One region of the Hydrogenophaga atypica genome, then DNA from elsewhere that is predicted to be linked to it. Evidence: riboswitches for the same ligand, from Rfam matches in the RefSeq annotation. Region 1 holds a riboswitch; the other holds the start of a gene.
What was found. Region 1 has a riboswitch for cobalamin ahead of ACFQPB_RS13440 (TonB-dependent receptor domain-containing protein). Riboswitches for the same ligand answer to the same signal wherever they lie in the genome.
Positions count from the first base shown of each region.

Region 2: it holds a riboswitch for cobalamin, as region 1 does, so the genes downstream of both, ACFQPB_RS20290 (TonB-dependent receptor domain-containing protein) here and ACFQPB_RS13440 (TonB-dependent receptor domain-containing protein) in region 1, are expected to answer to the same signal.

Region 1 is NZ_JBHTCA010000009.1:66,415-69,814, reverse strand. Features, by position in the region: gene ACFQPB_RS13445 (sensor domain-containing diguanylate cyclase) at 1-1,317, shown strand, start outside; cobalamin riboswitch at 1,361-1,601, shown strand; gene ACFQPB_RS13440 (TonB-dependent receptor domain-containing protein) at 1,681-3,400, shown strand, end outside.
Region 2 is NZ_JBHTCA010000026.1:37,061-40,460, reverse strand. Features, by position in the region: gene ACFQPB_RS20305 (sulfite exporter TauE/SafE family protein) at 1-635, opposite strand, end outside; RNA gene ssrS (6S RNA) at 706-884, opposite strand; gene ACFQPB_RS20300 (cell division protein ZapA) at 910-1,263, opposite strand; gene ACFQPB_RS20295 (DUF904 domain-containing protein) at 1,275-1,493, opposite strand; cobalamin riboswitch at 1,531-1,783, shown strand; gene ACFQPB_RS20290 (TonB-dependent receptor domain-containing protein) at 1,862-3,400, shown strand, end outside.

The DNA.
Region 1 (3,400 bases):
CGCGCCGCCGAGCGCTACGTGGGGCAGCCGGTCAACGGCGAATTCACAGCGGCCGTGACGGGCAAGCTGCCGCAGCCGTTTGAAGGCACCACGCTGGACGGCGTCAAGACCATCAACCACGTCTTGCCCGTTTTTGGCGTCGACTGGTATCTGGGCGTGGGCGTGCCCACATCGGTGCTGAACGCCCCCGTCACCGACATGCTCTCGCGCATTGCGCTGGTCGCGCTGTTGTGGATTTCCCTGTCTGTGGTGGCCACCCGGGCCTTCGCGGGCTACCTGACACGCCAGATGGACACGGTGGTGCGGGTGTTTGGCCGCGACGAACTGAGCTTGCCGGCAGGCCAGTCCATACGCGTGCAGGAGCTGTGGGACATTCTGCAAGGGTTCTGGCAAGCCAAACAGGCCGAATCGGCCGCGCGCAGCGATCTCAGCACCGTGGCGCTGCAACGCGACGAGGTGCAAGACCTCTACGACCGCGCGCCCTGTGGCTACCACTCGCTGGACCACCAAGGCCGCGTGCTGCGCATGAACCAGACCGAACTCGGTTGGTTGGGCCTGAGCCGCGAACAAGCCCTGGGCCGGCCTTTCAGCGATTTCCTCACACCAGAGAGCCAGGCCATTTTCCGAGAGCGTTTCCCGCAGTTCGTGCGCGATGGCAGCATCAAGGACCTGGAGCTGGACATGGTCCGTGGCAGCGGCACGCCCATGCCGGTGCTGGTCAGTGCCACGGCCATCAAGGACGCCCAAGGGCAACTGGTGTCCACCCGGTCCACCGTCTTCGACAACACCGATCAGAAGATGATGGAGGCCCAACTGGAGCGGCTGGCGCGCACCGACGTGTTGACTTCGCTGAGCAACCGGCGCGATTTTTACGAACAGGCCGCCCGCGCCATCGCCCACAGCCGTCGCCACCACACGCCTTTGTCGCTGGTGTTGATGGACATCGACCACTTCAAGAGGATCAACGACACCCACGGCCACGCGGGTGGTGACGTGGTCTTGCGCAAGCTCAGCCACAGCCTGGGCGATGCACTGCGCGAAACCGATGTGCCCGCGCGGCTGGGCGGCGAGGAGTTTGCCGTGCTGATGCCCGCCACCGCGCTGGACCAGGCGCTGGCGGTGGCCGAACGCCTGCGCGACACGCTGGGCCACACGGCCGTCACGCTAGCTGACGGGCAGCAGATCCACTTCACGGTGTCCATGGGCGTGACCGCGTGGCAACCGGCCGACGCCGACATCGACGCCACCCTGCACCGCGCCGACGAGGCGCTGTACCGCGCCAAACACGCGGGGCGCAACCGGGTGGAGCAGGCCTGAAGGCCAAGGTGGTGTAGCCAACGGCGGCCACCGCTGAGGCTGTGTTTACAATGCGCTCGTTGGTGCTCGCGGCCCGCCTCTTGGGCCGCAGTTCAACGGGAAGCTGGGGGGAACCGGCCTGTCACACAGGCCACTCCTAACCAGCGCTGCCCCCGCAACGGTAAGCGGACGGGGTGATCCTCACCCCCGCATCCCTCACTGCCACTGGCCGCCCGCAAGGCGGCTGGGAAGGCGACGGATGTTGCTCCGCCAGCCCGGATACCGGCCAACAAGGGGGTGTCACGCCTGCATCGCAAGCGCGGCACCGTAAGGTCCATTCACCGTCGGGGAAGGCGGTGCGGACATCCTGGCTTGTTCTTGTTCATGAAAACCCGCTCTCTCCGCGCGCACCGTGCCGCGTGGGCCTTGGCCGCCTGTGCCTCGCCGTTGTGCCACGCCCAAACCTCTGTCGAGGTCGTCGCATCCCTGTCCGAAACCCTGGTCACCGCCACCCGCGTTGTGCAGCCGCTGACCGACGTGGTGGCCGACGTCACCCTGATTGACCGCGAGGCGTTGGAACGCAGCGGCGCCACCGGCATTGCCGACGTGCTGGCCCGCCAGCCCGGCATCACCATCGCCCGCAACGGTGGCCCTGGCGCCACCACCAGCGTGTTCGTGCGCGGGGCCGAAAGCCGCTTCACCACCGTGCTGGTGGACGGCGTGCGGGTGGACTCGCAATCCACCGGCGGCGCCACCTGGAACGCCATCCCGCTGGCGCAGATCGATCGCATCGAGATCGTCCGCGGTCCGGCCGCCGCGGTCTACGGCTCCGACGCCCTCGGTGGTGTCATCCAGATCTTCACCCACCGGGGCGAAGCCGGCTTCAACCCGAGCGTGGGCGTGGGGGTGGGCAGCCATGGCACGCGCCAGGTGGAGGCGGGCCTCAGTGGTCGGGAAGGTGCCTTCGACTACGCACTTTCGCTCAGCCGCGACAGCAGCCAGGGCTTCAACGTGCAGCCCAGTGGCAACCCCGACCGCGACGGGTATGAGCATGAGGCCCTCAGTGCGCGTCTGGGCTGGCAGCTCCACCGCGAACACCGGCTGGAAGCCACCACGCTGCACACCCGGCAGGACACGCAATACGACGCGTCCACCCCGGGCCGGGACGACCATGCCTTGCACCGGCTGAACACCCTGGGCCTGCAATGGCTGGCGCAATGGAGCCCCAGCCACAACAGCCGCCTGAGCGTGAGCCGCAGCCGCGACCGCTACGAGACCCGACCTACGCCCTACGTGACCGACACCCACATCACCAGCTACCTGCTGCACAACAGCTGGCAGGCCGGCGGACAACAGTGGTCGGTGGACCTTGAGCGGCGCGAGGATGAGCTGGACAACGCGAGCACCACCCCCACTCGCACCCGCCGTTCGCAGGACGCGCTCGCCATCGGCCACGGCCGCCGCTGGGATGGGCACAGCCTGCAGCTCAACCTGCGCCACGACCAGGACAGCGAGTTCGGCGGCAAAACCACCGGCAGCGCGGCCTACGCCTACGAGCTGTCGCCCCAGTGGCGCGCCAGCGCCTCGGCCGGAACGGCCTTCCGTGTGCCCACGCTGTACCAGCGCTTCAGCATCTACGGCACGCCCGACCTGAAGGCCGAGTCCGGCCGCAACATCGAGTTCGGCCTGAAGCACGACACGCCCACGCGCCACTTCACCGTGGTGGCCTACCGCAACCGGGTGGACAACCTCATCACCTACGTGAGCGGCCCCGGCAGCTGCGTCAACGGCACGGGCAGGCTACCCGGCTGCTACGCCAACACCGCGCGTGCTCAGTACCAGGGCGTCACCTTCAGCGGCGACCAGCGCCTGGGCAACACCGTGCTGCGCGCCTCGCTGGACCTGCTGGACCCGCGCGACCTCGACACCGGCAAACAGCTCGCCCGCCGCGCCCGCCGCCAGGCCACCCTGGGCCTGGACCAGCGGCTGGCCGACTGGCAACTCGGTGCCGAGGTGCAACTGGTGGCCCACCGCTACAACAACGCCACCAACACCCAGCGCCTGGGCGGCTACGGCTTGTTCAACTTGAGCGCCACCAAACCAC
Region 2 (3,400 bases), on a different contig from region 1:
GCGGGCAGCCCCTGCACCGAAGCCCCGGCCACCACATAGCCTGCCACGTTGGCCACGGCAATCGGGAAACCCAGCGCGGCGCTGGTGGCCACCGCGTTGTGGATAGCCACGTTGCACCAGGTCATGAACGGCACGCTGACAAAACCGCCGCCTGCACCCACCAGGCCCGAGAGAAAGCCGATCACGCCACCTGCGCCCACCAAGCCGCCCGTGCCCGGCAGCCCCCGCGTGGGCGCCGGCTTTTTGTCCAGCAGCATCTGGGTGCCGGAAAAGCCGACAAAGGCGGCGAACAGCAGCGCCAGCCAGGCGCCTTTGAGCACCGCGAACACGCCCAGGCTCGCCACCATGGCGCCCAGCACAATGCCCGGTGCCAGGCCCTTGACGATGTCCCAGCGCACGGCTCCGCGTTTGTGGTGGGCGCGCACACTGGACACCGATGTGAAAATGATGGTGGCCATGGAGGTGGCAATGGCCATCTTGACCGACAACTCGGGCGCCACACCACGCGAACCCATGATGAAGGTGATGAAGGGCACCATGATCATGCCGCCCCCTATGCCCAACAGACCGGCCAGAAAACCGGTGCACAGGCCAAGCACGGCCAATTCGACGATGAGGATGGGGTCCAGGAGCATGGGGTGAAGGGAGGTGATGTTGAGCACACGCACGCTCAACTCACCATGCCGAACGCTCAACCGGAAAAAGAGGGTGTCTGCGGTGCCACCGGACCGGCATCCTGAACCGGGGTTCAGGTGGGCGAGGGCAGCAGGGCTTCGGGCTCGTCTGACGCGAGACGCTCACACCCACCATGCAATGTACCAAGCCCGGGCTCAATGAGCATTGGTTCAAGGAAATATAAAGCCCGGCACGCGCCGCAGACAGTTGACATTGTAGGCCAGTCGGGCCGCATCAAAGCAGTTGGCCGTCGTTTTCCAGGGCTTGGTCGAGGCGACGCACCAATTGCATCAGACGCGCTTCCACGGCGGTCGATTCTGTCGCCTGTGCATCCGATTGCGCCGGGTCTTCCGTGTGGCCGAAGGAGGACGCGTTGAACGCCAGCGCCTCTTTCTGCGACAGCTCAAAAGCGATGTTCAACGACGCCAAGACCGCAATTCGGTCACGTGCCTTGACCTTGCCCGCGTCGCGGATGCGGCACATCGCCGCATCGACCTTTTCCACCGCATCAAGCAGCGTTGCCTCGCCACCGTCTGGGCAGGCCAGCAAATAGCTGTTGCCCATGATCTGAACCTCGATCTGTTTCAGGCCGGGTTTGCTCATACTTCGTCTTTCACACCGGGCGTTGGCAGGCGTTGGATCAGCAGATCGATGCGCTGGCGCGCCGCGCCCAGCCGCCCCTTGAGGGCGTCACGTTCCTGGGTCAGCGTGCGCACCTGTTCGGCCAGCAAGGCGTTGGTGCGGCGCAGTTCCTCGTGTCGCAGCAGCAAGCGCTCGACGCGCTCGGCAATCTGATCGATGGGGTGGGTGGCAGCCATGTCGCCGCCATTGTAGGCGCCGCGCCCGGACCACGTGACTACAATCGGCGGCGTTGGTGCTCGCGGTGTGGCTCACATGCCGCAGTTCAACGGGAAGCTGGGGGATGGCCACCTGCACAGGTGGTGTCTAACCAGCGCTGCCCCCGCAACGGTAAGTGGACGAGAAAGTGGCTTCGCACAGCGGCCACGTCTCCGTTTCCTTCAACGCCACTGGTGGTCCACACGGCCCCTGGGAAGGCGAAGGGAATCGCTCCGCCAGCCCGGATACCGGCCAACAAGGTGGTGGTGCGCGCCCAGGTGCGCGCCGCCTTGACGTCCAGGCACCGTCGGGGAAGGCGGTGAGGACACCTTGATCGATGGACACTCCCATGCGTTCCCGCACCCCCGGCGCCCCCCTTGCCGCGTTGCCCCTGGCCTTGACCCTGGTTTGGCCTACCAGCTCCGCCCATGCGCAGCAACAGATCGCGCAACTGCGCGAAACCGTGGTCACCGCCACGCGCGTGGCCCAACCCCTGATGGATGTCGTGGCCGACGTCACCGTGGTCGATCGCGAAGCCATCGAGCGCAGCGGCGCCGTGGGTCTGGCCGACGTGCTGGCGCGCCTGCCCGGCGTCGAGCTGGCCCGCACCGGCGGCCAGGCATCGGTCACGGGCGTGTTTGTGCGTGGGGCCGACCCGCGTTTCACCGCCGTCTTCATCGACGGCGTGCGGGTGGATTCGCAGTCCACTGGCGGCGTGACCTGGAACGCGCTGCCACTCGCGCAGATCGACCGCATCGAGCTGGTGCGTGGCCCGGCCGCCGCCGTGTACGGCTCCGATGCCGTGGGCGGCGTGTTGCAACTGTTCACCCGCAAGGGCGATACCGGTTTTGCACCCACCGCCTCGCTGGGCGTGGGCAGCCACGGCCTGGCCAGCGTCCAGCTGGGCCTCAGCGGCGGCAACGGCACGGTGGACTACGCCTTGTCGCTGGCGGGCGAACGCGCCAGTGGCTTCGATTCCCAACCCGGCGCCAACCCCGACAAGGACGGTCACCGCAACCGCTCGGCATCGGCACGCCTGGGCTGGCAGGTGGACGCGCGCCACCGGCTGGAAGCCACGGCCCTGACCAGCCATGTGAACAGCCAATACGACGGCTACATGCCCGACGTGGACGACCGCAGCGTGCACGACCTCAGCACCCTGGGTTTGAACTGGACGGCGCGTTGGTCCGACAGTTACCAGACGCGCGTGAGCAGCAGCCGCAGCCGCGACCGCTACGACAGCCTGCCCTTCAGCTTCCTCACCGCGACCGACATCACCAGTCACCTGTTCCACAACGAATGGCGCCTGGGCGCACAGGTGTTCACCGCCGCACTGGAGCGCCGTGAAGACGAGTTGGACAACAGCAGCACCACGCCCACCATTTCAGGCCGCCATCAGGACGCGCTGGCGCTGGGCTATGGCTGGAATGCCGGGGCGCACGCCTTGCAGCTCAACGCCCGCCACGACAAGGACAGCGAGTTTGGCAACAAGACCACGGGCAGTGCCGCCTACGCCTATGGCTTTGCGCCCGGCTGGCGCGCCACCGCCTCGGCGGGCACCTCGTTTCGCGCGCCCACGCTGTTCCAGCGCTTCAGCGTCTATGGCGTGCCCCATCTCAAACCGGAATCCGGGCGCAACCTGGAGGCCGGCCTGCGCTACGCCCACCAGAACACGCGTTATGGCGTGGTGGCCTATCGCAACACGGTGTCTGACTTGATTGACTACGTGTCTGGCCCAGGCCCTTGCCTCAACGGCCTGGGCGACTGGGCCGGCTGCTACGCCAACACCGCGCGTGCACGCTTCAGCGGCGTCACGCTGCAGGCGGCGCGCCGCGTGGGCGATTTCAATCTCAGCGCCTCGCTGGACCTGCAGAACCCGCGCAACCTC